DNA from 2 places in the Pseudocalidococcus azoricus BACA0444 genome. Region 1 is predicted to be linked to the other one. Evidence: predicted binding sites of a transcription regulator. Region 1 holds the regulator's gene; the other holds the start of a gene.
What was found. The regulator HrcA, encoded in region 1, represses chaperone genes, less so after heat shock. The targets are predictions, from matches to a motif close to TTAGCACTCNNANNNTNNGAGTGCTAA.

Region 1 (16,638 bases):
TGATCCCAGTCATTGACCAGGACCCCCACGGTGTAACCTCCCAAGCCAGTTGAGCTTCCGTCCAAGGGGCAAACTCATAAAACTGGTTTTGAAAATGAATCCCAATCAGTCCAGCCGGTTCTTCCCAGGCCAAGATTTGCCGGACTCCTCCTGCCGCTGTTAGGGATAAATCAGGATGGTTCCCAAAGGCATTGGCCTGGATCCAAAACCACTGGGTTGGAAAACTCTGCCCCCAATTTTTTTCTGCATAGGCCGGGGCCTGGTCAAATTCGTAGGTTTTTCCCTGCCATTGAATCCAGCCAGAAGCCAGCCCGTGAGCTAGAAGCACCTGCCATCCGGGATCATAAAGAGGTAAGTAGGATAACCAGCCGGCCGTAGCTTGCTGATGCCCCCAAGTTTGAATCGGCTTAATTTCATAGTGCCAGCGGGCTATAACTTCACCATTGGGGTGTTTGAGTTGTCCTTGGTTAAGCCTGTCTGTGGCCTGGTAACCTTGGTTAACCTGTCGAAAAAACTGGCTGGGATTAAGCAATGTTCGGAAGTTAACTGTATCAGTATGCCCCAGGCCCCAAGCGTCAGACCAGGCCCAAAAAGTAGTGACATGCGGAAAAGAGCGACAAAAGTAGGACTCCCCTGGCCCATAGACCTGAGTAGCCCCACCCCCCGGCTGTTGAATGGAGTACATAAAGGCAAAACTGGCCGGGTCAGGTAAGGTAATTCGATAGTACCAACCTTCAAAAAATGGCTGATGAAAACCATCCCAGTGATAGCCCCCGTGGGGAATAGAGTTCATGATCTCGGTAGGGTAAAAATTACAGAAGCCTTATTCGGCGAGCTTAATATTGCCAAGCCCAAAATGCTTAAACACTGACTCTGGAGTTACTGTTGTCCATCAGACAATCCTTGAATATGTCTCGGATATGGCTCAATCTGGGACTGTAAGGTTACGCTGGCGGTTCTGAACCATTAAGCCTTAGGCATTATTCCAGCAAGATGGCCTTAAAACTGGCCCTAAGTCAATTGAAATTCGGGAAGAATACCGGGTCTCTCTGGGCAGCAAATTCGTGTTAGCAAGGTTAGTAGGCATTTTGACGGGCAAAGACGGCAGCAACAGTTTTAATAATAATCTTGATATCGAGCCAGAGAGACCAGTTATCCAGGTATTCTAGATCATAGTCAATGCGCTTTTGCATTTTATCGAGGGTATCTGTTTCACCACGGGAGCCATTGACTTGGGCCCAGCCCGTAATCCCAGGTTTAATCTTATGGCGCAACATATAACCTTGGATTTTCTTCCGGTATAGTTCGTTATGGGCAACGGCATGGGGACGCGGGCCAACCACACTCATATCTCCCCGCAAGACATTGATAAATTGGGGTAGCTCATCTAGGGACGTTTTTCTCAAGAATTTGCCAATGGATGTGACACGGGGATCATTCCGCTTGGCCTGGATCACCACTTGATCATTTTCCATCACCCTCATAGTCCGAAATTTTAAGACTTTAATCTTCCTTCCATTCAGTCCATAACGATCCTGTTGAAAAAATACGGGGCCTGGGGATGTCAACTTAATTGCCAAAATAATAATCGCAAAAATGGGTAAACAGAACAACAGAGCGATTGAGGAAAACCCAATATCAAAAAGGCGTTTCAATGCATATTGAACTTGGGTAAATGGGACTTCCCAGAGTGCAATTAGAGGCATTCCATTTAACTCATACAAGCGCGAGTTAAGGAGGTTAAGAATTAAGGAATTAGGAATACAGTAAACGCAAGCAGTTGTATCCTGTAACTGCTCAATTAAGTTAGCAATTGTTTCCGAATCTTCAAGAGGATGAGTGATATAGACAATATCAGGGAATTTAGTCTTGACGTAATCTCTGACATCGCTAAAATCACCAAGCACACTGGGGTGATCACTTAACTCTGGAAAGCGAGAATGGACAAAGAAGCCTTTGACATTAATCCCAATATGGGGGGTTTGACCTAAGCGATCGACTAACTCCGCACTGGCTGAATTCATCCCAATCACAATTGCGGTGCGCCGATTAAAGCCCATGGCCCGCACACGACTGAGAAATAAGCCTACCAAGATGTGTAACCCAGAAATTACAAATGGCGTTAAAACAGCCCAAATAATGATAACCGTTCGGGAAAATAGGTCTGAGGACTTCGTAATAAAGCCAATGAATGAGAGTATCGTAAGTACCAAAAACCAAGAAAAGAATATCTTAATAATTCGATTAAAAATCGGAGTTGTCCGATAGCGATAGTAAACTCCACCAAAGTCAAAAGCAACAATAATAAGCAAAAAGCTAATAATCATTAAGAACCAATCATGTAGAGCAATAGACTTCGGCTCATCCACTAAAAAGTCAATGAATTTAATGAGCAGAATAGCGATAAATGGGTCTAGGACTTGCTGAAGAAGGCTAATCAGCGAAGCATTGTTCTGTAAAAAACCATGACGGTTATAAATCATAATATCCTCCTATAGCTTCATCCATGTAGGATTGAGCAGGCACCAGTTGGGAAATAGTTTATAGATTAATACCTCTAAAATTTTTACTGATTGACATCACCCTGTTTCACACAAGGTCTATGATTTGATGGAGGGCTTGGTGGGGCAGAGACCAATTCAGTACTATTTCCAAGATTATGATTCGGTAATGAAAACTTAATTAATTTAGTTTCTAAGTCTTTAAGAACCGTTTGTTGATGCCAGGCCTGGAGGGCAAATTGACGGGCTTTTTGACCCAGTTCTTGACAATATTCAGGATGATGAAATAGCTGCTCGAGGGTCTGGGCTAACAGGGTTGGATTTTCCGGTGCAATCACTAGTCCTCCATTGCTGACATAGGTTTCTAACTGAGTTCCCGGATGAGCAGTGGCAATGACGGGCCGCCCTGAGGCAAACATTCCTTTCAGTTTAGAGGGTAAGACGGTATCTGCCACATCGGCCCGCTGGGGGAGCAAATGAACATTAGCAATATTCAGCAGGTCATTCAGTGCTTCCAGGGGTTGTAGATCTTGGAATAAAATATTGTCTAAGCCCTCTTCCCCCGCTAGCTGCATCAGCCGTTGCTTTGGAAAGCCTTCACCACAGATGATAAATTGAATTTTTGATTGCTCAATTAGAAGTTTAGCTGCTTCTAAGATGATTTCCAGGCCTTGCTTTTCTCCAAGACTCCCCGAATAAAGAGCTACAAAAGTATCTTCAGGAATCCCCCAGGCCTGGCGGAGTGGACTTGGAGCATCTAAAGGATAAATCAGAGTGGTATCGACCCAATTTGGAAAAATCCAGGTGTTGGGGCCAGCTACTTTTTTATGGACTAGGCGTTGATACATTTGTCCAGAAATAGTAGTGATTAAATCGGCTCCTTGCAAGAGCTTCCGTTCCATCCAGGCCGTGAGTTTTGTCAAGACTCCCCCCGATGCCAACAATCCCAACCCTTGAGCCGCGTCTAGTTCAAAATCTTGAATATGAAGCCAGAGCTTACCACGCGTCAAACGAGTCGCGACCCAGGCCCCAGGTAAACAAAAAATAGTCGGTGCCAGCAAGCAAACAATATGGGGGCGAAACCTAAATGCCTGCCAGGCCATGAGCGGAAAACTACTCACGGCAAAAGACATCAGGTGGATTAAGCGTTTCAGGGCTGATGGTTGGGCCGGAACCCAGAGCGGACTTCGGTAAATACGGATACCAGCAATAATTTCTTGAGTCCAACGATTTTTATAAGGGGGAAAGATGCGCCATTTTGGGTAGTAGGGGGGAGCCGTAACGACCTTTACGTGATGGCCGGCCTGGGCAAACCACTCTGCCATTTCACTGGTATATTTCCCAACACCGGTGATTTCAGGCGCGTAATTCAGCCCATAGATCAGGATTTTCACGTCTACTCCTCAGTTAAGATGGAATTCCGTTAAGTGTACTTTGTCTTAACGTTGCTATCCTAGCTGGGAAATGCTCTCTACCGTAAATGATTTCTGGAGGGCCTGCAATATTTCTAGGTATTAGTGAGAACGGGGCATGATCTCATCCGATCCGGGTACAGCCGCGATCTCAGGTTTTGACTGGCCAAGCCCGTGCAAAATTACATAGAAGCAGGGAATGATAAACAGGGTTAATAGCGTTGCTACAGCCAGACCCGCAAAAACCACAATCCCCAACGGCTGCAAAAATTCTGACCCTTCTCCCATCCCCAAAGCCAAGGGAAACATCCCAATCACCGTAGTTATGGTGGTCATTAAAATTGGGCGTAGCCGTTCTGGGGCAGCTTTGAGGATGGCCAAACGGCGCGAGCAGTTTTCCTCAGCATAAATTTGATTGGCGCGCTCCACGAGAATAATCGCGTTGTTAACGACAATCCCCACCAATAGCACCCCACCAACAATGACCGTGGCCCCAATCGCTGTCCCCGTGATCGCCAGGCCCCAGATGCTCCCAGATAGGGCTAAGGGAATGGTGAGCATAATTACAAGCGGATCCAGCAGAGAGTTATACTGCACCGCCATGACCACGAAAACGAGAAAGGCAGCCAAGCTCCCTAAGATCACCAATGCCGATTGAAGTTGTTGATTGGTCTGGTCTGCTGCACTGGGGAGAACACTGACTCCGGTAGGGAGCTCTAGTCCTTGAATAATTTCCCGCACCTCCTGAATGGCTGCACTCAAACTCGCCTTTTCTGCCAAGGTACCAGCAATCATGAAAACCTGCTGTTGATTGATGCGGCGAATTTCGGCCGGGGCTAGACCAGTTTTGATTTCGGCAATGTCTCCAAGGCGAATCGGGCGATTATTGGGGACAAAGAGGGGAATTTGGGCCAACTGATCCGGTTGATTTATGTCATCTTGATCCAATTGCACCCGAATATCCACGAGGCGATCTCCCCGCTGCATTTCTGTTGGCACAAAGCCTTCCACCGCAGTTTGAATCGTGGCCCCAATGGCCTGGGCCGATAAACCCAGTTCTGTGGCCCGTTGCCAGTCGGGGAGGATTTGTACTTCGGGTTGACGGGGGTCGCCATCGGGACGAAATTGGGCCAGCTTGGCGTTCTCATCTAGGGCTGTTAAAACCTGCCGACCGGCCTGGGCTAAGGCTTTTTCGTTATTACTGCGTAAGACCACATCCAAATCGGAACGCAAGGGCGAATTGGTTAAGATAATCCCCCGCACTTGACCTGGGCTAAGGCGAACCCGGACTCCGGCTAAGTTGAGTTGGGCAATTGCCGCATTGGCCTGGGTAATGTAAGCAGGAAGATTAACACCGGGTTGCAGCACAATCGTGGCGGAACTGCGTTGGGAATTGGCGGTGGTATTACTGGCAAATAGGGACCCGCCGGATGTGGTAAAAACGGCTTGAGTTCCCGGTTGGGCCAACAGGACCCGATCTACCTCTGCCATGACTCGCCGATTAAAGGTCACGGGCGTTCCTGGAGGAAAGATAGCAATTAAGTTGACTTGTCCGGTACTAATCCGGGGTAAAAGTTCTTGGGGAATTTGCCCCGCCAAGACCCAACTGCTCCCCCCGAGTACCACTACAGCGACCACAACCACAACAAATCGCCAGGCCAGGACAAACTGCAAAAGCCGTTGATATTGCTGAGTGACACCTAAGAATTTCTGGTTAAAAGTCCGAAACAGCCAAGTTTGCCCCAGGCCACTGCGGTACGGAATTGCTAATAGGCGGGAGGCCAAAGCGGGAACTACGGTCAGAGCAATGATCAGGGAGGCCCCAACCGCAAAGGTAATCGTTAAAATCAACTCGTTAAACAGTAGGGCAATCAGGCCTCCCAACAATAAAAAGGGGAGGATCGCGACTAAATTCGTCAAGGTGGAGGCCACGAGGGCTGATTCAATGTCTTGGCTGCGGCGTTTGGCTTCTTCAATAAACTGCTCTTGGCTGAGGTTTTGACTGGCTGGGGTATGGGAGAGAGTTTCTAGCATGACGATGGCATTATCCACCACAATCCCCACCCCAAGGGCTAGGCCTCCCAAGCTAAAGACGTTCAGGGAAAAGTTAAACACCCCCATCAACAACATCGCCACTAGGGTCGAGAGGGGAATTGCCAGGACAATAATTAGGGTTTCCCGAATTGAGCCGAGAAAAAGTAAGACGGCAAAGGCGGCCAAAGCTGTTCCGGTTATCCCAGCGGTGATCACATTATTTAAGGAATTGCGAATAAAAATAGACTCATCCAGGACGGGGACAATCGTAATATCCGCCGAAATTAAGCCATTGGCCTGGAGTTCGGCAAACCGTTTTTTGACCCCTTCCACGACAGAAATCGTATTGGCTTCCGGTTGCTTGAGGACACTAAGCTTAACGGCGGGCTGCCCATTCAAACTGACAAAGACTCGCTGCTCAGCACTGCCATCAATGACGGTGGCCACATCATGGAGATAGACTTGGCGATTGTTGGTCAGGGAGAGGGGAAAATCTTCAACGGCTGTAGCACTCGTAAATTTTCCAACAGTGCGGGTCAAGGCTTCCGCTTGCGGGCCCCGAATTCGTCCCCCCGCGACATCTTGATTGCGTGAGGATAAATCTGCCAACAGTTGATTCAAGCCCAGGCCCACCGCTTGTAATCGATCCAAATCCACCAAGACGCGAACTTCTTCCGTCGCCCCACCCGCAACATCAACCCCGGCCACCCCTGGGACAATACTCAATTCCCGGTTCAAATCTTCATCGGCAAAAACCCGCAACTCTCGGCCCGATAGACTATCTGAGGTTAAAGCGACTTCATAAACAGGTAACTGGGAGGGATCAAACTTAAAAATCCGGGGTTCTTCAATACTATCCGGCAACTGATTGCGAGACCGATTGAAGGTGGCAGTGGCATCATTTAGGGCCTGGTCAATGCTCCCCCCCGGTTGGAAAAATAAATCTACACTGACTTGTCCTTCCCGAGTTTGGGAGTAAATTTGGACGATGCCATCGGTGCGGGCTAAGGCTTCCTCTAAGGGTTTGGTAATTTCTTCCACAGCCACGTTTGGGGTAATTCCAGGGGCATCCAACCGTAAGCCAATTCGGGGATAGGTAATGGAGGGTAACAGATCAACTTGAAGGCGCAAGAGAAAGAACACCCCCAAAACAATCACGGTTAAGGTCAGCATCAATGTGCCAATATGGCGGCGGATGGCCAGGCCACTGAAACTAAACCGAGGCGGTAGGGGCGGGAGTTGACTCATAAAATGTCCTAGACCGAGGAACAAGGGGACGATAGAGCTAAAGCAAGGCCTGACTGATTAAATCTTAAGTTGCATGGGCAAAAATGCCAGGCCTGGGGACTATCCCAATGACAGCGGCCACGGGTCTAGTGATGAAACTCAAGGGTGAAGATGCCTGAGTGAATTTCATACTTGAAAGCAGTAAAGATCACAACCGGCCTATTCCTTAGACTCGCCAATACTCTTTAGGGTTTAGAAATTGAGATGTTTATCAACAGCAAATTTGTTTGGCCTGAGCCGCACAATAACGTAGCTGGCTAATATCCTATTCTCCGCCCCCACACAAGAAAGAAAGGAAGTCTCTTCGGGCTGCTTTTTTTATTGGCCTTGGGGAGCTAACCAGTCCACCAGATTCCTAACATAGGCATAAATATCGGCTAGGGCATCAGGGTTAATAATCATCCCATTTCCAGGCAGTTCCGCCACAAAACTTGGACAGCCGTAATGAGGATCCCAGTTGTAATCGACAAAATGGTGAAAGGTAGATTGAGCCACTACCCGGCCATGATGTGCAGTCCCTTCAACGGCTACGACTAAATTAAAGGGGCGACCTGTAACTAAGCTGACTCCTGTGGCAATCACTTGGGCGTGAGATGTTTCGGAGGGGCAGCCAACAGCGCCTTCATGGGGATGGGCCGGAAAATAACGGATGATCCCGGTTTCTGAGTCTGGGTTTTTGAGTAATGGGTGGATCGGCAGGGTGGGGGTAATGTCTTGGTAGTCCCCATTGGCTCCTGAGTGGTAGTTGGGCCAGGCAATGGTCGGGGTGTGGCAGTCATCATTACAACAGCGTTCAGGGTCGGGGTCGGGTTGGGTGGTGTGGAAGTAGTGAAAGGGGGCGATATAGTCCAGGCCAGTTAACGACTTCCCCATGTCCTGATGGTCGCGCGTGGCCATGATTCCCCCCCCTTGTTGATGGAACCGATTGATTCCGGCGGCATCGGCAGGACTCAGACCATCCCCCACATCCAAGGCAAATAACCACAACTGATCAAAATCTTGCCGATCAAGCTGGCTCAAGACCGGATCATTCCCTTGTGCATCGGGTTGGCGGTCGCGAGCAGTCACAAGAGCGGGTTCCCTTAGGCCAGTACGGAGAAAATCTTGCAGCAAGGAAAAGGTCTCGATAGTCCAGTCATCGGCCGCGCCAGCTAAAAGAGTTGTTTGAAGGAGAATGCGTTGGGGGTGGCTCATGGTAAATCACTTTGGGTAGGATAATTAAAACGTTACTCCGCTGCTTCCTCAACAGCGAGGGCCTCCTTCAATAAGGGATATAGGCATTGCTGTCGCCATTGGGTATCTCGCTCCCGGAGGCAAGGAACCTCAAGCAGATGAATTCCAGTTTGGGGTAAAGGATTTAAGTGGGAGGCTAATTCTGACCAGGCCCCGATTAAGTGATGCTTAACAGCGTAGGCTTGGGCTAACCTTTGAAAATTAACCTGTTGGGGCGTGGCAAAGTAGGCATCAAAAACGTGCTCGGCCTGGCGGATGGGTAGATGACCAAAAATTCCCCCGCCATGATTGTTAATTAAGAGAATGGTGAGACTACCTTGAAACCACCGATTCTGCAACAAGCCATTAGTGTCGTGGAGCAGAGCTAGATCACCCGTAATTAGAACTGTGGGTTGATTGTTCCAGGCCACTCCCAACGCGGTTGATAAGGTGCCATCAATACCATTCACGCCCCGATTAAAAAAGAACTGAAATTTTTTGATATTGGTTGGAAAGACACTCTCCACATCGCGCACGGGCATACTACTGGCGACAAAAATCGGTGTTTCTGCCGGCAATGTTTGGGACAAGAACCAGGCCAGTTTTGGTTCACATAGCCAATCCACAGCCGCAAAAGTTTCTAATAGTTTCTCCTGTCCCCTAGTTTCTGCTTTGATCCAGGCCTGGTGATAGGCATAACTGACTTGGGGAGATTCAGACTGAGGAATCAAACTAACGAGGGTTTCTAGGGAACAGCGCAGAGTTTGACAAGCCCCGTGGAGGGGATCAAAATTATCGGGCTGGGGGCTAATAATCCAACGGGCAGGATTTGTCTTCCCTAGCCAGGTTCTGAGGGGTTTGCTAGTGGGCAGTTCGCCAAGTTGAATCACGTGATCTGGTCTCAGGGCCTGGGCTGTGGCTTGATCCCGTAACAGCAAATCATAGAGACTAATCACTCCAGCAGACTCTTTGGCAAAATGGCGCACAGGCGAAAGAGCATCCGCTAAGATCGGCCAACCTAAGCATTGACTCAAAGAAAACACGGCCTGGGCATAGGCGTTAGGAACAGCAGGTTGACAAGGCCCGGCAATAATCACCCCCCGTTCGGTTTGGCTCCAGGTTGGCCAGGGAATAGCTTGGGGGATGAGATAACTGAATTGGGGTGGCTGGAGGGCCTGGAAAAAACTTGACCAATCCACCGTCTCAGAAAATACTGCTGTCTCAGAGTCAGGAATTGGGGCTAACGGCTCTCGTAAGGGAATATTGATGTGAACTGGCCCAGGGGTTGGCATCAGGGCCATTGACCAGGCCTGGTTGATTGTTTGTCGTAAATAAGTCAACTGATCAATGTCTAAACTGGGTAAGCCTAATTCCGTTTGCCAGCGCGGAAAATGCCCATAGAGTTTAGTTTGATCCATGGCCTGGCCGGCATGACAATCGCGCAATTCGGGCGGACGGTCAGCGGTGAACACTAGCAAAGGCACATGGCTAAGACTGGCTTCAATAATGGCCGGATAAAAATTTGCCGCCGCAGTCCCAGAGGTGCAAACAACCAGCACAGGTTGATGGGATTGACGCGCTACCCCCAAGGCAAAAAAGCTGGCCGAGCGTTCATCAAGGATCGGAATTGCGGCAATTTTTGGATGTTCTGCCAACGCCACCGTTAACGGGCCAGATCGAGATCCAGGGGCAATCACCGCCGTTTTCAAGCCCAAGCGCACCAAGGTTTCTGTCAACACCCAGGCCCAGAGGCTATTGATATTAGAAGCGCGTGATTGCAAGCCAGCTTGACCTATGCTTTCGGAGGTTGCGAGGAACCCGGCCAACGCTTCTTAACCTGTCCTAAGATGCCGCTGAGAATTGCACCGCCCATGAACAGGCCCAGAGCAGGAGTGAAAAATGGCTCCCATAGCCTCAGCCACAGGTCAAACCCCAAGGGAATATCCAGACTGCGACCAAGGAGTCCCACCACAAACCAAGCAAAGCCGAAAAAGATCAGAAAACTGTTGGCAACCAAGACCCAGTTCACCCAGCGACCAATAACTTCTAGCATCGGATAACTCTATGGCTCCAATTAACCGACAATCCAGGCCTGGACTCTTAACAAAGCTTCCCAATCTGGTTTTCGGGTCAATCCCTCTTGAATGTTGTCAGTCACTTCTTGGCGCAGTTCAGGCACCACCATAATAATGTGCTGGATCAGTTCAATATGGTCACGAACTCCTTTTTGCCCCTTCTCCAGCATGGCTAAAACCAAGTTAATCCGGGCCTGGGGATCTTGGGGATTGAGTTTCACCGCTTTTTGGGCAGCTTTATAGGCAGATTGGGTCTTACCAACCAGAAGATATAACCAGGCCAAGCAAGTCCAGGCCGGCGCGCTTTTCGGAGCTTTTTGGCAAATAGTTTCAAAGGTGGGAATCAACTCCGCCGCATCCGCCCCCGCTTTATATTGGGCAATTCCCGCATCGAAAATTTCTTCCACCGTTGCCGTAGATGCTGTCACAGCCTTAACCCCTATCGATCTGAGAACTTATAGCGTTGGAATTGAATAACTCAAATTTCGGTACAACCATTTTGTAGTTTAACTTACCATTGGAATCATCACTTCAGACATCCCCAGTCCAGCTTGCTAACCTAAAATCAGGCCCGTTGCTATTGCCCCCAGCGGATATTCATTTTCGACAATTCCAGGCCAGCTTTACCATGACCTCCCTGATCACCCCGCCGATCATCTACTTGGAAATCTATTATCCTGATGGTCGTAAATTTCTGACAACCTTGGATAATGCCCAGGCCCAAGAAGCTCAACGACAAGCAGAAGCGGCCCAACAGCAAGCCGAAAGACTTGCCGCCCAACTGAGTGCCCTAGGTATTGAACCAATTTTAGAGTGAAGCATTTATGTCAGAGTTCCAAATCCAGGCCCCCTTTCAACCCACTGGCGATCAACCCCAGGCGATTGCTCAATTGGTTCAAAGTATCCAGGCCGGGCATCGCTTTCAAACTCTCTTAGGCGCGACTGGAACCGGAAAAACCTTTACCATTGCCCAAACCATTGCCCAAGTCGGCCGCCCTACCCTCGTCCTAGCCCATAACAAAACCCTGGCCGCGCAACTGTGTAATGAACTGCGGGAATTTTTTCCAGAGAATGCGGTGGAGTATTTTATCTCCTATTACGATTATTACCAACCGGAAGCCTATATTCCAGTCACAGATACCTACATCGAAAAAAGTGCCTCAATCAACGAAGAAATTGATATGTTGCGTCACAGTGCGACCCGATCCTTATTTGAACGGCGAGATGTGATTGTGGTGGCTTCGATTAGTTGCATCTATGGCTTAGGCATGCCGGCAGAATACTTAAAGGCTTCAATTCCCTTGCGTGTGGGCGAAGAAGTGGATCAACGAAAATTATTGCGAGATTTAACCAATATTCAATACAGCCGCAATGATGTAGATTTAGGCCGGGGTCGGTTTCGAGTCAAAGGGGATGTTTTAGAAATTGGCCCAGCCTATGAGGATCGCCTAATTCGAGTGGAGTTCTTTGGAGATGAAGTGGAAGCGATTCGCTATATAGATCCGATTACGGGCGCAACGATTCAAAGTTTACAAGGGTTAAATATCTACCCCGCCCGTCACTTTGTCACCCCCGCCGAACGACTGGCCCAGGCCTGTGAAGAGATTGCCGCTGAACTCAAGGAACAAGTCCTCAAGCTAGAGTCGGAAGGGAAACTCTTAGAAGCCCAACGGATTGATCAACGCACCCGCTATGACTTAGAAATGCTCCAAGAAGTGGGCTATTGCAACGGGGTAGAAAACTATTCCCGTCATTTAGCTGGTCGCCAAGCCGGAGACCCCCCGGAATGTTTAATTGATTATTTTCCCAATGATTGGCTGCTCGTGATTGATGAATCCCATGTCACCGTGCCGCAAATTCGGGGGATGTATAACGGTGACCAGGCCCGGAAAAAAGTTCTCATTGATCATGGATTTCGCTTGCCCAGTGCGGCGGATAATCGTCCCCTGAAAGCCCCAGAATTTTGGGATAAGGTGCAGCAATGTATTTTTGTTTCCGCCACCCCTGGAGATTGGGAAATTGAAGTTTCTGGGGAACAGGTTGTCGAGCAAATCATTCGGCCAACAGGTGTAATTGACCCGGAAATTTTTGTCCGGCCAACGACAGGACAGATTGATGATCTGATGGCCGAGGTGCAGCAACGGATTCAACTCAAGGAACGAGTTTTGATTACCACGTTGACTAAGCGCATGGCGGAGGATTTATCGGAATATTTTCAAGACCGCCATGTTCGAGTTCGCTATTTACATTCCGAAATTAATGCCATTGAACGGATTGAAATTCTTGATGATTTGCGTAAAGGTACCTTTGATGTCTTGATTGGCGTAAACCTGCTGCGGGAGGGGTTAGATTTACCGGAAGTGTCCCTCGTGGCAATTTTAGATGCTGATAAAGAAGGGTTTTTGCGGGCCGCACGCTCCTTAATTCAAACCATTGGCCGGGCCGCCCGTCATATTCGGGGACAAGCCATTTTGTATGCTGACCGAATTACTGACAGTATGGAAAAAGCCATCACTGAAACCAATCGCCGCCGCCAAATTCAACAGGCCCATAATGAAACATATGGCATTATTCCCCAACCGATTGTCAAAAAATCTAGTAATGCAATTTTGGCCTTTTTAGATGTGTCTCGCCGCCTCAATGCCCAAGAATTAGAAACGGCTGTTTTGCAGGTTGATGATTTATCCTTGGATCAAGTTCCAGAGTTAATTCAACAACTAGAGAGCCAAATGAAAGATGCAGCCAAAAAGTTAGAATTCGAGGCAGCAGCCAAATTCCGGGATCAAATTCAACAGCTACGGGATAAGCTTCTGGGGCACTAAATGAATCAACCGCTTGCACTGGAATAGCTTGGCTCAATTCAAATCTGATTCATAAACTTCTTGTTAATCTTGCTAAGGTGAGTCCGCTAATTTTCACTACTCCTGCCCGCAACCCAACTATAGCATTACTCATTTAGGGATCTTATTGGGACAGGTCAAGAAATGCTCTATGGGCAGTCCTGTTAAGATTTTTACTCTTTCAAAACAGTCTGCGTAACGCTATAGATGAGAAATACGATAGAGTTCCATGCCAATATAATCTCATCTTGCAATTAGGAAATTCCTAAAGTCCCCTCAGAAATCAATGTTGTTGATAGATAATCGGCCGCAGTTTCCACTAGGGTCATGGTACGCGCATAGGGCATTCGAGTTGGGCCTAAGACCCCAATCGTTCCCATCGGGCAATTACCCCGCCGATAGACACTGGAGACCAAAGCACAGGATTGCAAGGGGAGAAGAGGATGTTCGGTTCCAATGGTGACACGGACACGCGTTGCTAGGGGGCCAAACCGCTGGCCTGGGTTTATGTCGGTGTGCTCTTCATCCCAGGCCCCGATGAGTGACCAGAGTTGTTCGGTTTCAGCTTCTAATAATTGCAATAATAATTGCACCTGTTCTCGTTGGGAAAATTCCGGTTGTTGAATCACTTCTGCCAGGCCTGTGACAATAAACGTACCTGACTTCCGCAGTCGGCTTTGGGGGATCAGGCTTGTGAGTAATTGTTGGACTTCTTGGGCAATGGATTGAAACTCAGCATCCAGCTTTTGCCAATCTAAGACTGAGAGTTGGGCGAGGGTTTTGCCTTGGAGATGATGATTTAGGAAGTTCGTTAAAACCTGTAACACCTGTTCATTGGTTTCAGTGCTCTGGCCTGGGGGAAGTTGCAAAACCACTGACTGGGTTTCATAACTATCTAAAATGACAATGACCATCACCTGATCAGGGGCAATCGCTACCAACTTGACCACATGAATCGTATTTCCGAGGGTTGGCGGCATGGTAATTAAGGTGACACAGCCACTCAAGGTTGAAAGTAATTGGGCCGCACTGCGTAAAATTGCCTCCAGGCCGGGCTTTTCCCATTGGTCTGGCTTCTCAGGGTCTAAACGTTGAGCTAATAGTTTTTCAACCCGGCGGGCAAAATCTGGGATCGGTGAAATTAACTGATCCACATAAATCCGATAACCAAAATCAGAAGGAACTCGCCCCGCTGAAGTATGGGGTTGATAAAGTAATCCAGACTTTTCCAAAACCCCCATGATATTGCGAATTGTTGCTGAACTCACCTGCAGATTATATTCATCAACTAAAACCTTAGAACCTACGGGTTCGGCTGTGGCAATGTAGTGGTTAATAGTGGCGGAGAGAACCTGCTGTTGACGTTGACTCAGTTCGAGGGGCATAGGTAAATTCACAACGAGATGGCTAAAAATAAATTCAAATAAATTTTAGAGAATGTCTCTGGGCGATGGATACCAACCTCAGGGACTGAATTCCGACCAACCAGGAGAGAGTTATAGCGATAGTTTAAGAGAGTTTAAGGATTTTTGCTGAACGATAGCAGACCGGGCTTAATAATGGGGCCAGGTTGGCTGAATTTCATCAACATAGGCATCAATCCCACCCGTAATATTTTTGACGTGGGAATAGCCCTGCTGTTTCAACCAGTGACAAAACTGGGCCGAGCGGATTCCATGGTGGCACAATGCCCAAGTTTCTTTAGCTGGATCAAGAATTTCGGAAATTTGGGTCTGCCACTGCTCAAATTGGCTGAGGGGTAAATTGATAAAGCCGGGAATAGCGACAATCTCCAGTTCCGCGGGTTCCCGCACATCCACCAATTGCACCACTGGATTACCACTGGCAAGTTGCTGCTCTAAATCTTGAACTGTCACGGCTTCTAAACCTCTGCCATAGACCATCTTGATTAACCATTGTCAGAGTTGACTTTATTATGGGCAGGAATCAGGGGCAATTATTATCATTGAGGCAAATAATAATTTTCAGGATTTTCCCTCTAGCTCAGGGGGTTAACTTTTCTAGGGCATAGGCGTGCCAAAGATCTGCATAGGGAATATTTTGAGATGACCAAGGTTTATGATGTCCACCACTCCAATGCAAAATCCCAATTTCTGAGCGGGGTTTCCGTAAGGCCCAACTAATCCAGCGATAATTACCAAACCCACAGCAATTCCATTTCCGATCGAGGTGAATATAGTCTTTGAACATCAGGTTCAGCAGGGTTTCATCATTGAGTTGGAACAGCCGATAATTGTGCTGGGCTTCCCATGCCAAATAACGGTAGAGTTGTTGATAGTTTTGATCTCCCCAAAAGCTTAAATCTATAAATAAAACTCCGGCATTAAAGGTTTGCTTAAATTTCCGCAGTTCTGAGATCGCCACCCAAGGCCGGGAAAAATGAAAAATGGCCGGAAATAAATTGGGAGCCGCCGCAAAATAATACTCAGCAGTAAACGAAATCGAATCAAACAAGACCGCAATATCTTGGAGAACGATCAAATCCGTATCGAGAAAAATCACCTTGCCCAGATCGGGGAAAATATCCTTCAGAAATAGTCGGGAATAGAGCAGGAAGATGGCGTTCTCACTCTTGCGGGATTTGGGTTGATATTTGCGTTGAACATAGTCTTGAATGATTTGGTTGGGGTGATACTCACGGACACGGAACTGAAACGGTGGGTGGGGGAAATAGGCGTTAATTTCAGATTCAAAGAATTTGGACTCACTGGGTGGCGTAATAATGTGGAGAAATAGGCGACTGGGTGAGGCTGTATTTTGCAGAATTGAATTAATCGCTGTGACTAAGCCAAACAAGTAGCCTTTATCTAGGGCAAAAATCAGATGAATGGGCATAAGGAAGTCGCAACACTCCAGAAATGAACTTGGCTTGAGCAGACGGAGAGTGAGAGGAACAGCTTATGGCTCCAAGCCTTGAGTTGGCCCAAATTAGGCATTGAGTTTTTTCTGTAGCAATTGGTTCGTGAGTTTGGGATCGGCCCGCCCACCAGTTTTTTTCATCATCTGTCCGACAAAAAAGCCCTGGAGTTTCGTTTTTCCGGCTCGATATTGGGCCAGTTCTTCGGGGTGAGCGGCGAGGACTTGATCAATCAGTTTTTCCAGTTCCCCCGTATCGGACATCTGCACCAGCCCTTTTTTCTCCACCAAGGCCTGGGGAGAGCCACCGTTCACAAGTAATTCTGGGAGAATATCTTTGGCAATTTTGCTACTGATCGTCCCGTTTTCAATCAAGCCAATCAATTCAGCCAGGCCAGCC
Region 2 (16,638 bases), on a different contig from region 1:
ATTGGACAGGCTTACAGTGGCAAGCCCTCCGGCGGGGTCTGGGAGATCAGCCTTGGCTTTATACCTTGGGGCTACTGATCTTCTTACTTTTGCCCATTTTGCTCTGGGTGCCGCTCCTGTTCCAAGCCTCACTAAAACTGGAAATCATGATTTGGGTCGTTCTGTCCATTGCAATGACGCTCTTCCCGGCCCTGCTGATCTGGGTTGCGCTCTCCCGCCACTAGTCGATAATGACAGAATGACCCATTCCTGCCCCGTACCTCTGTCCGTTGCCGAATGTTTTACTGCTGCCCACCAGGCCCAGCCAGTGATTGCCACTTGTTCGGCCGCTGTCCGTAATCAGGTTCTGTATCTTCTTGGACAACAATTACGGGAGAATACCTCAGCCATTTTAGAAGCCAATACCCTTGACCTAGAATCCAGCCGCGATTTAGCAACGTCCCCAACCATTTTGGCCTGGTTACGGCTGACCCACGAACGCGTAAAGATGGGTGGGGCCTGGTTAGAGCGACTGTTATCGGCCCCGGATCCACTGGCAGTTTCTCAAGGCATGGCTGGGCATATGTTTCCCATTCCTATTGGTCTAGTTGGCCTGGTCTATGAAGGGTTTCCCTTGATGTCATTGCTAACGGCCAGTCTATGTCTTAAAACTGGTAATGCCTTAATTGTGCGCCCCTCACCAGAAACGAGCTACACCAACCAGGCCTTGCTGGATTTAATCCATACAGCCTTGGCCAAAGCTAACCTCCCGATCACCACCATTCAATCCCTTGCCCCTGAAGTCCCGCTGAAGGATATTACGGCAACTCCATCCGGTCTGAATTTGCTCATTCCCTATGGCCGTCCCAGTTTTGTCTGGCAAGTCCAGCAGCAAACTAGTGGCCAAACCCTTCCCATTGCGATTGGAAATAACTATCTATTTTGGGGGACATCCGGCCAGCCGGAACTGGTCTTAGAAATGATTTACCGGAGTCACCAGGCCGAGCCGGATGCAGTAGTCGCCATTGAAAAAGTTCTAGTCCCACCGGAGTTAAATCGCTCTCTCCTGGCCTGGCTCTGGGATAGTTTGGGACAACAGGGCTTTGAGATCCGGTTGGGAACGGCATTAAAAGCCGAATTTGGGCAATTCAAGATAGTGGATGCAGAGGAATGGCAAGGCGCTTATCTCAAGAAAATTGTCGCCTTTGAAGCCGTACCCAATTTGGAAGCTGGAATTACTTGGATCAATCAGTATGGTCGCGGTCCGGTTTGTGCCGTTGCCAGTGAATCTTACCGAGAATGTTTAACCCTCAGCCAACGGATACGCTCACCCCAAATTTGGTTGAATCGGCCCCCAGAGTTTTCTCGCTTAGAAACATTATCCCTAGGGATTTCTGCCCAAGCGGGACTGTATCGGGGCCTGGTGGGTCTGGGGCAATTGGTTAGCCATCAACGGTTATTTTTTGCTTAACTATCCCGATAATCAGTTAGGATTTGGGGCGGAACTGAGGAGTTAACCCTATGGACTTAAAATCGTTAATCCGTGATGTGCCTGATTTTCCTAAGCCTGGAATTTTATTTCGGGATATCACCACCCTCCTGCAAAATGAAGCGGGCCTGCGCTATGTGATTGACCAACTCCATGATCACCATGTTGATGCGGGAATTGACTATATTGCTGGGATCGAGTCGCGGGGGTTTATCTTCGGCGCGCCCTTAGCCTATCGCCTAGGAGCCGGATTTATCCCAATTCGTAAACCTGGTAAGCTTTGCCAGGCCGTGTATAGTGTCGAATACAGCTTGGAGTATGGCACCGATAAACTCCAAATTCACCAAGATGCCGTTCAACCAGGGAGTCGCGTGCTGATTGTGGATGATCTGATGGCCACCGGAGGAACCGCCGCCGCCGCCGCCCAACTGGTTGACCAGGCCCAGGGGGAACTGGCTGGCTTTGCCTTTATTGTCGAGTTAGAAGATTTAGGGGGGCGGAAATTACTCCCGGATGTGCCCATTAAAACCCTAGTCACTTACTAAAGTCGCTTGTCCAACGGAACGGGGGGTAACTCCCCGCAAGCTCCAGAATCGGGTGAAGGGGTTGAGGGTTGGTTAGGATAGGGATACCAGCGGATTTGGACTCATCACAGGTTTAGCCGGCCATGGGCAAGGCTGTCTTCTCCATCTACATCACAGGCTTGTGCCGGTCTCTCCCCTCGGCCTGGATCTATTTCTATGAACATAATTAGGATTTTGATGGCTATTAATTAGGGTTTTCGGGAGGGACAGGTTATGATGCAGGCAATAAGTATTTTTACTTTAGGCTCTTAATTTTCGGTTTTTTCTAAATGAACATTCTTTTAATTTATCCCCAGTTCCCCCAGAGCTTCTGGTCCTTTGAAAAAACCTTAGAACTTGTCAATCTCAAGGCTCAATTGCCCCCCTTAGGGATGATTACGGTCGCGGCATTACTGCCCCAGGCCTGGAATTTCAAGTTGGTGGATCGCAATGTCCGAGACGTAACCACCGCCGAATGGGCCTGGGCAGATGTGGTGATTTTATCGGCGATGATTGTCCAAAAAGCTGATTTTGCTGCCCAGATTCAAGCCGCTAAGGCCGAGGGAAAATTAGTTGCGGTGGGTGGCCCCTATGCAACCGCCTTGCCCGAAGAAAGCCTAGCTGCGGGGGCGGATTTCCTGATTTTGGATGAAGGGGAAATTACCCTGCCGATGTTTGTGGAGGCCTTAGAAAAAGGGGAAACGAGCGGGATTTTTCGAGCCAATGGTGAACGCCCCGATGTGACGGCCACCCCAATTCCGCGGTTTGATTTACTGGATTTATCAGCCTATGCGGAGATGTCTGTCCAGTTTTCCCGCGGTTGCCCCTTTCAATGTGAATTTTGCGACATTATCGTCCTTTACGGCCGTAAACCCCGGACAAAAACCCCAGAGCAACTCCTGGCTGAATTGCAATCTCTTTACGACTTAGGGTGGCGCAAAAGTATTTTTGTTGTGGATGATAACTTCATCGGCAATAAGCGAAACGTCAAACTGTTGCTCAAAGCACTCAAACCTTGGCTAGCTGAGCGGGCCTATCCATTTTCCTTTGGCACAGAAGCCTCTGTAGACTTGGCCCAAGATGCTGAGTTAATGCAACTGATGGTGGAGGCTAATTTTGGCACGGTGTTTTTAGGGATTGAGACCCCCGATAGTGATAGTTTGGCCTTAACAAAAAAATTCCAGAACAATCGGGATCCCCTGGTGGAATCTGTGTTGTCCATTAGCCAGGCCGGGTTACGGGTCATGGCTGGTTTTATTATTGGCTTTGATGGTGAAAAATCTGGGGCCGGACAACGGGTGGTCAAATTTGTCGAGGAAACTACCATTCCCACAGCCATGTTTAGTATGCTCCAGGCCCTCCCTGACACTGCGCTCTGGCATCGCCTCAACCGGGAAGGTCGTCTACGCGCCGCTGGGGAGGGGACAGGCAACCAAGTCACGTTGATGAACTTTACCCCAACTCGCCCCATCGAAGAAATTGCCCAAGAGTACATTGATGGCTTTTGGCAACTGTATGAACCCCTGACCTTTTTAAACCGCACCTATCGCCACTTCCTCATCTTAGGAGCAGCCCGGAAGCGAAACTATGCCAAACGGCCCCAGGCCCGAGAAAAATGGGCCATTGATTGGGTGGCCATTCGCGCCTTGCTTATCCTGATTTGGCGACAAGGGATTCTCCGCTCCACCCGTTGGCAATTTTGGTTAAATTTAATCAGCTTGGCCTGGCAGTATCCCATAGTGGTCGTCAGTTATTTATCCGTTTGCGCCCAGGCCGAACACTTTATTGACTATCGTCAGCGGGTACGGGGAGAAATTGAAGCCCAACTTGCGGCATACCTGGCCCAACAACCCCAATCCCTCGCGACTCCTGTTGCGGCTCAATCTGCTGCCTAGGATTAGACCGAGACTTCTAAGGCATGGAAAGTACTAGGAAGATGATCGGGTAGTCATGCTTGGCCTGGATGGCGATCATCGTCTTACCCAGCTTGCTTGAAAATATAGCGTTACTCATTGAGGGTGAGATGGGGACAAGTCAGAAAATCCTTTATGAGCAGTCTTTTGACATTTCCACTCTCTCAGAACAGTCTGCGTAACACTATAATACCAGTTCAACATTTTCTCGGTTGACTGTATCGGCTTCTGAAGATGTACTTCAACTCCAAAACAAAAAGACGGAAGTGAATACCTCCGCCTTCAAGTTGATTAACTCATTTTGGATCGTTGAGTTTTAACGTTAACTAAAAGTCCCAGTTAGGGTCTTAGTAGTCAAAGTCTCCACCCATGCCCGCACCGGCCCCAGCAGGAGCAGCGTCTTTGGGTTCGGGTTTGTCAACGATGATGCACTCAGTAGTCAAAACCATGCCAGCGATAGAAGCCGCATTTTGCAAGGCCGACCGAGTAACTTTAGCAGGGTCAACAATCCCAGCGGTGAACATATCGACAAACTCATTGATGGCCGCATCATAGCCAACATTGAAGTCTTTCTCTTTCACCCGCTCCGAGATGATCGCGCCATTTTGACCGGCATTCTCAGCAATCCGGCGCAGAGGTGCAGTTAAGGCCCGCTCCACAATCCCAGCCCCGATCAATTCCTCAGCGGTCAAGTTGGCAGCAGCCCAAGCACCCAAATCAGGACCTAAGTGCGCCAAAGTCGTCCCACCACCAGGAACAATCCCTTCTTCCACCGCAGCTTTGGTGGCGTTGATGGCATCTTCCAAGCGGAGTTTGCGATCCTTCATTTCGGTTTCGGTAGCAGCCCCGACTTTGATCACGGCCACACCACCGGCCAGTTTAGCCAAGCGTTCTTGCAGCTTCTCTTTGTCGTAGGAAGAATCGGTTTCTTCCATTTGCCGACGGATTTGCTCACAGCGGGCTTTAACGGCTTTCTCGTTGCCTTCCGCAACCAAGGTGGTGGTGTCTTTGGTGATCGTGATCCGGCGAGCTTTCCCCAACATTTCCAACTTGGCAGCGTCGAGTTTCAAGCCAGCATCTTCAGTAATCACTTGACCACCAGTCAGGACAGCAATATCTTCGAGCATGGCTTTGCGGCGATCGCCAAATCCAGGGGCTTTCACAGCGGCCACATTCAAGACACCCCGGAGCCGGTTCACGACCAAGGTAGCCAAGGCTTCTTTTTCGATGTCTTCAGCAATGATTACCAAGGGACGACCAGAGCGGGCGACTTGCTCCAGAATCGGGACTAAATCTTGGACAAGGGTGATTTTCTTGTCGGTGATCAAGATAAATGGCTCATCTAAAACCGCTTCCATCCGCTCGGTGTCGGTGGCGAAGTAGGGAGAGATATAGCCTTTGTCAAAGCGCATCCCTTCGGTAACTTCCAATTCGGTCGTCATGGATTTGCCTTCTTCCAGGGAGATAACCCCTTCCTTACCGACTTTATCCATAGCCGAGGCGATCATTTGACCGACTTCTTCATCGTTCCCAGCGGAGATGGCAGCGACTTGGGCAATGGACTTAGAATCTTCCACTTGCCGGGCATGGGCCGCGATTTTGTCCACGAGGTATTGGGTGGCTTTATCAATCCCACGCTTTAAGGAGATCGGGTTAGCCCCGGCCGCAACGTTCCGCAGGCCTTCTTTGACCATGGCATGGGCCAACACAGTGGCAGTGGTAGTACCGTCGCCAGCGGCATCGTTGGTTTTAGAAGCTGCTTGCCGAATTAAGGCCACACCGGTGTTTTCAATGTGATCTTCAAGTTCGATTTCTTTGGCAATGGTGACACCGTCATTGACGATTTGGGGGGCACCAAATTTTTTCTCCAAAACGACGTTCCGACCTTTGGGCCCGAGGGTGACGGCGACTGATTCGGCCAAAATATCCATCCCTTTTTCCAGGGCGCGCCGGGCGTTTTCGTTGTAAATGATCCGCTTAGCCATAGGTTTATTCCTGTTTCAACAATTCAACAATGGTTTGATTGATGCAAAAAGATGTGTGAGGTGCTCACGGGAGCAAACTTAGGCCACAACTGCCAGGATGTCTTTTTCGGACAAGAGAATATATTCTTCACCCGCCAACTTAACTTCGGTGCCGGCGTATTTGGAGTAAAGAACTTTATCGCCAACTTTGACATCGAGTTCTTGGCGAGTGCCGTCATCACTACGTTTCCCAGGCCCCACGGCGGTGACTTCTCCCACTTGAGGTTTTTCTTGGGCATTATCGGGTAAAAGAATCCCACCCGCGGTTTTAGCTTCGGCTTCACTGACCTTGATAAAAATCCGGTCACCGAGGGGTTTTACCGTTGAAACACTCAAAGATACTGCTGCCATACGGACTATGTCTCCCAACAATTAGAGTTGATTGAGTAAAAGGAGGGTGATGAACAAGTTTAGGAAACTGATGCACATCAGCGGCCCCAAACTCGTTAGGATGGAAAATTAACTGCCAAGTCCCAAAGCTTCATTAAGAGCATCAGTCGAGATTTAGCACTCTTCACCTCTGACTGCTAACTTACCGAGAAACCCCTATTCATAGCAATCACATCTTGAGTACGGCTTCCCGAACTAGGGTCTTGATGGGTGAATTTATTTAGACAAGGGCTTGATACAAGGTCAAGTTCTCGGAAGTTGTACCCAGGAGACTTGAGGACAGATGTCTTTAAGGAATAAGACTTCGATATACTGCAATCATTCACCTGGGCCATGCTTTGGGTCGGTCAATCGCCTGAGGAAAACACTGACTACCATGTTTGAAAGCCACACTGGGGTTAGAGACTTAAGTTCATCAGAGTTAGCATTTCGGAGTATTTTCGAGAATGCTGCCGAAGGGATTTTCCAGACGGATTTGGCTGGACGCTATATTCGAGCTAACTATTCGTTGGCAAAAATTTATGGTTATGAGTCCCCAGAGGCTTTAATTCAAGATCAACCCAATGCTAAGGCCGGTTTGTATGTGGAACCCCAGCGACGGCAAGAGTTTATTACCTTGATGGCCGAGCAGGATACCCTGACTGATTTTGAATCGGCAATTTATCGGCGGGATCGGAGCATTATTTGGATTTCTGAAACCTGTCGGGTGGTGCGGGATCAACAGGGACAAGTCCAATATTATGAAGGTTTTGTGCGCGATATTACTCAACAACGCTTGGCGATGGATCAACTCAAGTCCACGGAAGCCCGTCTCCAACAACGAAATCAAGAACTTGCTGAAGCCTTAAGCCAACTCCAAAACACGCAGCGGGAACTCGTTCATTCCGAGAAGATGGCGGCTTTGGGGCAGTTAGTGGCGGGGGTGGCCCATGAAATTAATACGCCCTTGGGGGCCATTCGCTCCTCCATTGAGACCATTGATTTATTTGCTCAGCGCACCCTCCCAACTTTGCCAGATGTACTGCGGAACCTCTCCCCCGAATTGTTTGCGGCCTTTACATCCCTAAGACAGTCTTGCCTCCAGGATACATTGCAACTCTCCAGTCGCGAGCGACGGCAACATAAACGGCGCATGACTCCCATTCTCGATGAACTGGGCCTGGAAAATGCTGATGGTTGGGCAGATACCCTGATTGATATTGGAGTCCTGGGAGATTTAACCCCGTTTTTACCTTTGCTCCAGGCCCCAACTGGGTTAGAGGTCATCGAGCTAGCTCATCAATTAGCCCTATTAGAACGCAGCACCCACACGATTACCACCGCAATTGAACGGGCCGCCAAAGTCGTTTTTGCCTTGAAAACCTATGCCCGTTTTGATCAGAGTGGTCAAAAAGTGGTGGCGCAGGTGACGGATGGAATTGAGACGGTCTTAACCCTGTACCACAACAAACTGAAACATGGAGTCGAGGTAATTCGGGAGTATGAGCCAGTCCCCTTGATTCCCTGTTATCCCGATGAATTAACCCAGGTGTGGACGAATTTGGTACACAATGCCCTCCAGGCCATGGACGAACGGGGTCGCCTCCAAATCCAGGTTAAAAACCAACCCCAGGCCATTGCAATTCAAATTACCGATAGTGGGCCGGGAATTCCCGATGCAGTTATGCCGCGGATTTTTGAACCCTTTTTTACCACAAAGCCAATTGGGGAGGGCAATGGCCTGGGTTTAGATATTGTCCGCAAAATTGTTGATAAACACCAGGGAACAATTAACGTCAACTCCCGGCCTGGGGAAACGACCTTTACCATTACCCTACCTGTTCAGGAGTCTGTGGGCCATGCCTAAGCCAGTAATTTTATGTGTGGATGATGAACGGGTGATTTTGGAAAGTTTACGCACCCAACTCAAAAACGCATTTGGCGATAAATATCTCTATGAAACTGCCGAGAGTGCCGATGAAGCCATGGAACTGATTGATGAACTCCAAGATGAAAATTCCGATGTGATTGTGATTGTTTCCGATTGGCTGATGCCGCGGGTGCGGGGAGATGAATTTTTGATCCAAGTGCATCAAAAGTTTCCTAAAGTTGTGAAGGTAATGCTGACGGGCCAGGCCGATGAAAGTGCAGTCCAACGGGCCCTTGAGCAAGCTAATCTTCACCGTTGTTTAAGTAAACCCTGGCATAGTGAGGAGTTGGTAGAGACGATTATTTCGGGCCTGGGACCACAGCCGTTTTGAGGGCGGTATTTTCGGTAAATCTGCGGTAGTCGTTTGATAGACTAGCCCCTAAGATGTTGGATAGACTGAGCCTTTAGTTTTTTGTCCCATTGGAACTTACCCTTGTCTGCCCCACACCCCCACACCCCAAAGCCAGTTGTCATCTGTGTTGATGATGAGCCAGCGGTTTTAGAAAGTTTGCGGATTGAACTCCGGCGAGCTTTGGGGGATGAGTGTGTGATTGAAACCGCGGAAGGGGCCGAAGACGCGTTGTCTTTAATGGAAGAACTGCGTCAGGATGACTGTGAGATTGCCCTAGTGCTCTCCGACTACATCATGCCGGATTTGAAGGGCGATGAGTTACTCGGCCGGATTCATCAGATGTCCCCCAATACCTTAAAAATCATGCTCACGGGACAGGCCAATTTAGAAGCAGTGAGTAATGCCCTTAAACTCTCAAAACTCTATCGCTATATTTCTAAACCGTGGAATCCAGAGGACTTAAAATTAACGGTTTTAGATGCTGTCCATAGTTACTTGCAGGATCGCAAGATTGATGAGCAGAACTATCGCTTGATGCAACTCAACCAAGAACTAGCCCAAGCTAACCAAGAACTCAAGCGACTGGTTGAGGAACAATCGGAAATTATTGCGGCGCGTACAGCAGAATTGGAACGGGCGAATCAGGAACTCATGCGCTTGTCTATTACTGATAGCTTGACGGATTTAGCCAATCGCCGCCATTTTGATGCCGTCCTCAGTCAAGAATGGTTAAGTGCAATTCGGGAAAAAACATCCTTGGCCATGATTTTGGCTGATGTGGACTTTTTCAAGCTCTACAACGATCAGTATGGACATCATGCTGGAGATATCTGTTTGCAACGGGTCGCGCGGGTTATTCAAGAGGCTGTCCATCGGCCCCGAGACTTGGTGGCTCGCTATGGTGGGGAAGAGTTTGTGATTGTTCTACCCAACACTGATATTCAAGGGGCGGCGTTAATTGCTGAGAATATTCGTCAGATCATCTACACCGAGCAAATTCCCCACCAAGCCTCTTTAGTTAAACCCTATCTCACCCTCAGTTTTGGAATTGCTGCCCTACTACCGGCTCCCCAAGAATCTCCCCTCGTCCTCTTTAACGCAACTGATCAGGCTCTCTATCAAGCTAAACGTCAAGGGCGAAATCAGATAGTAACAGCGCAACAGTTTAAGACTCCTTTGGCTTCCTAGCAGATGTGAGAGATTAACACAAGCAACCTCAGGACTACTGATACCCACCATTGAGCTTAATGATGACTGGACTGACGTGCCAAATATCCCGGCAGTAGTCTTGAATGGAGCGATCCGAGGAAAATTTACCCATCCGGGCCGTGTTCAAAATAGACATGGCTAACCACTGTTCACGGTTTTGATAGGCCTGGCTGACTTGCTGCTGGCAATCGATATAACTCTGATAATCTGCCATCAGATAATATTTATCTTGATTCCACAGTCCACTCAGGAGGGGTTGAAAGAGATTAGTATCCCCATGGGAAAAGTGACCGCTGGCAATTAAATCCAAGACTCGTTTTAGTTGCGGATTACTCTGAATATAGTCCCAAGGTTGATAACCCTTTGCCCCCAAGGCCTGGACTTCTGGGGTCGTTAAACCAAAGAGGAAAAAGTTTTCGGCCCCCACCTCTTCCCGAATTTCCACGTTCGCCCCATCCAGTGTCCCAATGGTTAAGGCCCCATTCATGGAGAATTTCATGTTCCCTGTTCCTGATGCCTCCAGGCCAGCCGTAGAAATTTGCTCCGATAGATCTGCAGCTGGATAAACCCGTTGCCCAAAGGTGACGTTATAGTCGGGCAAAAAGACAACCTTTAATCGTCCAGCCACATCCGGATCCCGATTAACCACATCCCCCACCGCCGTAATCAGCTTAATCATTAACTTGGCCGTGAAATAGCCGGGTGCTGCTTTGCCGCCAAAAATAAAAGTCCGCGGGGTGATATCCAAGTGGGGATTGTCTTTAATCTGTTGATAGAGCGTAATAATATGCAGAACATTTAAGTGTTGCCGCTTATACTCATGGATGCGCTTGACTTGAATATCAAAGAGGGAGTTGGGATCAACGATAATCCCCGTTTTGGCCTGGATATGTTCGGCAAGAGCTACTTTGTTGTCATGTTTGGTCTTACCCCAGCAGGCGCGAAAATGATGATCATTGGCGAGGGGTTCTAGTTGCCCCAGTTGATCTAAGTCCTTAATCCAGCCATCCCCAATCTGCTCCGAAATCAACCCAGTCAGGCCTGGATTACTGAGGACAACCCACCGTCGCGGCGTTACCCCATTGGTTTTATTACTAAAGCGTTCGGGATAAAGTTGGTAAAAGTCATGTAAAACCGTGGCTTTCAGTAATTCTGTGTGCAGAGCGGCCACGCCATTAATTGCATAACTGCCGACACAGGCCAAGTTGGCCATCCGCACATAGCGTTCTCCTGATTCATCAATGATGGACAGCCGAGCGAGGGGATCACTTTGGCCAGGGTAATGCAGCCGGACTTGATCCAAGAAACGCTGATTAATCTCAAAAATAATTTCTAGATGTCGCGGTAATAAATACTGAAACAGAGCAATGGGCCATTTTTCCAAAGCTTCCGGTAACAGGGTGTGATTGGTATAGGCAAAGGTGTGTTGGGTTACATTCCAAGCAGTATTCCAATCCAGATGATGATCATCCACTAACAGCCGCATTAACTCGGCGACAGAAATAGCTGGATGGGTATCGTTTAGCTGCACCGTGAATTTTTGATGGAACTTCGATAAATCTGGATTGTGTTGGAGATAAATCCGAATCATATCCTGCAACGAAGAGGAGGAAAAAAAGTATTGTTGGGACAGCCGCAGTTCTTTCCCCTGTAGAGGTTCATCGTTGGGATAGAGGACTTTAGTAATATTTTCCGAGGTGATTTTATCCCGAACCGCCCCATAGTAGTTGCCTGTGTTAAAGGCCTGGAAATCAAAGGACTCAACCGCCTCGGCCCGCCATAGCCGGAGCGTATTGGCCGTATTGACCCGGTAACCCAAGATTGGCGTATCGTAAGCGACCCCTTCCACCACATGATGGGCATCCCAAATCACCCGGTAATGGCCATCGCTGTCTGTGTAGCTACGGGTATGTCCACCAAATTTCACCGGCATCCGCACTTCTGGACGGGGAATTTCCCAAGGATTGCCATAGCGTAACCAACGATCTGTAACCTCCACCTGCCAGCCATCGCGAATTTCTTGATCAAAAATGCCAAACTCATAGCGAATCCCATAGCCAAAACTGGGAATTTCGAGGGTAGCCATCGAATCCAAATAGCAAGCGGCTAGCCGTCCTAAGCCTCCATTCCCCAGGCCGGGTTCTTCTTCCTGGTTTAACAGTTCTTCAATATCTAGGCCCAGTTCATTGACAGCTTCTTCCACCTCCTGACGGATCCCGAGATTGATCAGGTTATTGCCTAAATGGGGCCCGAGGAGAAATTCGGCCGAGAAATAGCAAACAGTGCGACTCCCCTGCTGTAAATAGGTTTCCGCCGTAGAAATCCAGCGTTGAAGCAGGCGATCCCGCACGGTGTAAGACAAGGCCATATAAAAATCATTGCGGGAGGCAACCGAGGGAAAGCGGGCCTGGAGATAAAACAAGTTATCCATAATTGCCCGTTTGAGAGTTTCCAAGCTTGTCCCAGTCCGATCATCCTCAACGGCAACGATGGGGCAACCTTCAGGAATGAGTGAGGTCATAAAACTACCAGCCTAAGTGAGGAACAAGGGACTAAACCAGAGGAGAAATAGCAATGAAACTAACTAATCATCACACCTACCTCTTTTTGGTTATACCCTAGAGAGGAAATCTGCATCTAAAACTTAAAGAAATCTTCCAATCACGGGGTTTTTTAACCATTTCTTAGGATCATAATCATGAAATATATTTCCAGCAGTTTATAAGATCAATCTTGTCATAGTTAATATTAGATTCATATTCACTTTTTAAGAATTCTATCATGATCAGATCTCTGGTTTTATCCGAGTGATTTTCATCCATAACCCTATAGCTAATCTTGCAAGGATGGAGTCTTTTAATCTTTCTCAACTTTCGATACGGCCTAGGTAACCTAAGTTTGGGATCAGGGAAAATCAAGTCATACAGCGGATTCGATATTGGACTGGTACAGCTTAAGGTGCTACACCCCTGTTTTGAATTAGATTCAAGGCTTGAATGTACCAAATAGATGCCGAAAGTGCTGTAAAGAGTCTTTAATCAGTTAGGGTATGAAACCTTTGCTATTTCTTAATCTTCTTAACTCACTTTCAATACTTATGAGCATAGAGCAAGTAGCAGTGCAATTGAAAATTGAAGGTGATTCCTGTCTTTTGCGTCATCAGTAAAAGCATCAAACTCTACGGCTAGGTTTACACGTGTAGAATTTACTGGCCAGGCCTTTTCCCAACACCCAATTTAATTATTTCAGCTAAGTTTCAAGTTGTTCCTAAACTTAACCTAATCCTAACCATATCTTGAACCAAAGATCAGTTGAAATCCTGTAGGGTCTTTAAGTGGCAATATTTCTCAAGGTTGGCTTTAACTGTATTTAAGCTATTTGCCAGAGAAATCTAGAAAGAATCTTGCTTGATAGGGATTTAGATGCTTTCGCTGGCCAAAATTCTAAACTTATCCTTTGCAATGGGGAAATAGAATTTTCTTTAGTTTCCCTTGGTTTTGACCTCGGATATTTATAGGAGATACCTCAGGTTATGGCAGACGCTTTAACGAAAATTGGCGGCTATGTTAGCAGCAGTGGGGCCGAAATTGCCGCCTTTGATCCGGGCAGCGATCGTCTTTTTGTGGTAGCTGGGGACGGGGTGGAAATTATTAACCTGGCGGATCCCACCAATCCCAGCAAAACTACTGATTTAGCTCTAGATACCAGCACATTACCCAGCGGATTTAACCTTGTTCCCAACAGTGTCGCGGTGGGTAAAGTGGGCACTATCAGCGCAGGAATTGTGGCGGTTGCCCTGGCAGTCCGGGATACCCTGAATAACCAACAGGCCGGAGAAGTACAGTTCTTCCGAGCGTCAGATGGGAGTTTCTTGGGCAAGGAGTCCGTAGGATATTTGCCTGATATGGTGACCTTCACCCCCGATGGTACTAGGGTGTTAACTGCCAATGAAGGAGAACCGAACGAAACCTACACCAGCGATCCCGAAGGTTCCGTTAGCATTATTGACATTTCTGGTGGCATCGCAACAGCTACCGTACAAAATGCAACCTTCATGGCCTTTAATGCCCAACAGGCCAGCCTAGAAGCCGCCGGGATTCGTATTTTTGGGCAGATTTTTAATGATGCAGGCGAAGTAGTCCGTGACTCTACAGTTGCAGAAGATGTAGAGTCGGAATACATCACCTTCAATGGAGATGGCACTAAGGCTTGGGTAACGTTGCAGGAAAACAATGCCTTTGCTGTAGTGGATATTGTCACGGCAACCGTAGAGCAGATTATCCCCCTAGGTTTTAAAGACCATAGTTTACCGGGCAATGGCCTGGATGCCAGCGATCGGGATGTGGATGGCAGTAGTGGGGCGGGGGGAAAGATCAATATCCAAAATTGGCCCCTTTTGGGAATGTATCAACCCGATGCAATCGCGTCCTATACCCTGGGCGGGCAAACCTACTATGTCACCGCTAACGAAGGAGATGCCCGGATTCGCCCGACAGATAATGAAGCAGCCCTCGACTTATTAGGTCTGGAAGAAGGGGATATTTTCAACGAAGAAATTAGAGTGCGTGATGTAACCCTTGACCCTACAGCTTTCCCCAACGCCGAGACCCTACAGGGAAATATCAACTTAGGGCGCATTAACATTACCAACACCCAAGGCGATATCGATGGGGATGGAGACTTTGACCAACTCTATTCCTACGGTGCCCGTTCCTTCTCGATCTGGGACAGTAATGGAAACCTGGTGTTTGACAGTGGTGATGACTTTGAACAAATTACGGCTGCTGCTTTCCCTGACTTCTTCAACGCGAGCAATAGCAACAACACCCTCGATAATCGGAGTGACAACAAAGGGCCAGAACCCGAAGGAGTTACAGTCGGAGCGGTCGGTGGACGTAACTATGCCTTCATTGGCTTGGAACGGATTGGCGGGGTCATGGTCTATGACGTAACCGATCCTACCGCCCCTATATTTGTGCAGTATCTCAACAATCGAGACTTTACAGCAGACCCTGAATCCGGTGCGACCGACTCCGGCCCGGAAGGATTATTGTTCATTCCTGCTGCGGACAGTCCCAATGGTGAAAACCTATTAGTCGTCACCAATGAAGTTAGTAAGACGGTGAGTGTAATGGAGTTCAACCCTCCTCCGTCTCCGTTTACCCTGCAACTGCTCCACGTCACGGATCAGGAGGCAACAACCCCTAACTCGAATATCACCAATCTGTCAGCAGTCCTTAATGCTCTGGAAAATCAGGATGCAGATGGAAATGGTGCGGCGGACTATACCAACACCCTACGCCTCTCTTCCGGTGATGCCATCATTCCGGGACTGTTCTATGATGCTTCCGGCCCCGTCTTCGGCTCGCGTGGGATTGCCGATATTCAGATTCAAAATGAACTGGGTTTTCACGCAATTGCTTTTGGGAACCACGAATTTGACTTTGGTACCGCAGCGATTGCTGGCCTGATCAGCGGTTCTACACCGGGTAGTCTTTTTGGGGCTGACTTTACCGGGACAAACTTCCCCTACCTCTCTAGCAACCTCGATTTTTCTACCGACCCTAGCCTTGCGCCTTTGGTCGTACCAGGTGGGCAAGCTCCCCAGGCCAATACAGTCACGTCCTCAGTGATCATTGATGTCAATGGAGAAAATATTGGGGTGATCGGAGCTACTACCCCTACCCTAGCTAGCATCTCTTCTCCGGGCGGTCTCACTATTACACCCAGTCCGTTTAACTCCACACCCACAGATGAGCAAATTGCTGCTCTGGCCGCAGAGATTCAGCTTGAAGTGGATACCCTACTGGAAGCGAATCCCAGACTGAACAAGATTGTGCTGTTATCCCACATGCAGCAGATCGAGATTGAATTTCGTCTGGCTCAACTCCTAGAGAACGTGGACATTATTGTGGCGGGTGGGTCTAATACCCGTCTATTTGATGAGAATGATCGCATCCGGCCTGGAGATAGCCACCAAGGTGAGTATCCTCGCTTCATTGCTAATGCGGGCGGCACTCAAACCGCTGTAGTCAACACCGATGGCAGCTATAAGTATGTAGGCCGTTTAGTCATTGAATTTGATGCTGCGGGTAACATCATCCCTACAAGCTATGACCCCACGGTTTCTGGTGCTTATGCCACAGATGCAGAAGGGGTAGCTGCTCTTAATGCTGAAGATCTGGTTGATCCGGAGATTCAAGCAATTGTCGAAGCGATTGAAGCCCAGATCATCACCACCGAATCTAACACTCTCGGAATTGCGGATGTGTTCCTCAACGGTAATCGCTCCGGTACTGGCACCAGCACTGATCCGGACGGGATTCGTACCCAAGAAACCAACCTAGGAAATTTGACCGCCGATGCTAATTTAGCAGAAGCGAAGAAAACCGATCCGACAGTTATTGTTTCCATCAAGAACGGGGGTGGGATTCGGGACTCAATTGGTGAAATTATTGTTCCTCCCGGTGGAACTGCTGCTGTGCGTGGCCCCAACACAGAACTAGTGGATAGTGAAGGCAATGTTATCAAGCCCGAAGGCGGTATCAGTCAAACGGATGTACAGTCTGCCCTGGCCTTCAATAATGACCTAGTGCTGCTGACCCTGACCAAAACAGAGTTACTCGCCATACTAGAGCATGGTGTCGCTGCGCTGCCGAGTGCTAACGGTCGCTTTCCCCAAATCGCTGGTGTGAAGTTCTCCTTTGACCCCGATCAAGAGCAAGGAAATCAGATTCAGAATGCAGGTATCTTTGACGATGAAGATAACCTGGTGGCTGAACTGCTGCGAGATGGACTACTGGTCGGTGA

Region 2: the regulator HrcA is predicted to act here: its motif matches at 6,473-6,499, upstream of groES (co-chaperone GroES).

The regions. Positions count from the first base shown of each region.
Region 1 covers NZ_JAVMIP010000002.1:209,557-226,194, reverse strand. Annotated here, with positions in the region: gene RIF25_RS03515 (tocopherol cyclase family protein) at 1-793, opposite strand, end outside; gene RIF25_RS03510 (undecaprenyl-phosphate glucose phosphotransferase) at 1,077-2,483, opposite strand; gene RIF25_RS03505 (WcaI family glycosyltransferase) at 2,567-3,895, opposite strand; gene RIF25_RS03500 (efflux RND transporter permease subunit) at 4,016-7,195, opposite strand; gene RIF25_RS03495 (hypothetical protein) at 7,553-8,428, opposite strand; gene menD (2-succinyl-5-enolpyruvyl-6-hydroxy-3-cyclohexene-1-carboxylic-acid synthase) at 8,461-10,227, opposite strand; gene RIF25_RS03485 (hypothetical protein) at 10,239-10,499, opposite strand; gene RIF25_RS03480 (tetratricopeptide repeat protein) at 10,521-10,949, opposite strand; gene RIF25_RS03475 (hypothetical protein) at 11,102-11,338, shown strand; gene uvrB (excinuclease ABC subunit UvrB) at 11,346-13,343, shown strand; gene hrcA (heat-inducible transcriptional repressor HrcA) at 13,616-14,746, opposite strand; gene RIF25_RS03460 (rhodanese-like domain-containing protein) at 14,915-15,265, opposite strand; gene RIF25_RS03455 (glycosyltransferase family 8 protein) at 15,366-16,217, opposite strand; gene gatB (Asp-tRNA(Asn)/Glu-tRNA(Gln) amidotransferase subunit GatB) at 16,311-16,638, opposite strand, start outside.
Region 2 covers NZ_JAVMIP010000005.1:86,412-103,049, reverse strand. Annotated here, with positions in the region: gene RIF25_RS07495 (hypothetical protein) at 1-224, shown strand, start outside; gene RIF25_RS07490 (aldehyde dehydrogenase family protein) at 239-1,450, shown strand; gene RIF25_RS07485 (adenine phosphoribosyltransferase) at 1,501-2,013, shown strand; gene RIF25_RS07480 (B12-binding domain-containing radical SAM protein) at 2,322-3,926, shown strand; gene groL (chaperonin GroEL) at 4,292-5,929, opposite strand; gene groES (co-chaperone GroES) at 6,008-6,319, opposite strand; gene RIF25_RS07465 (sensor histidine kinase) at 6,735-8,204, shown strand; gene RIF25_RS07460 (response regulator) at 8,197-8,598, shown strand; gene RIF25_RS07455 (diguanylate cyclase domain-containing protein) at 8,701-9,807, shown strand; gene RIF25_RS07450 (glycogen/starch/alpha-glucan phosphorylase) at 9,842-12,349, opposite strand; gene RIF25_RS07445 (choice-of-anchor I family protein) at 13,361-16,638, shown strand, end outside.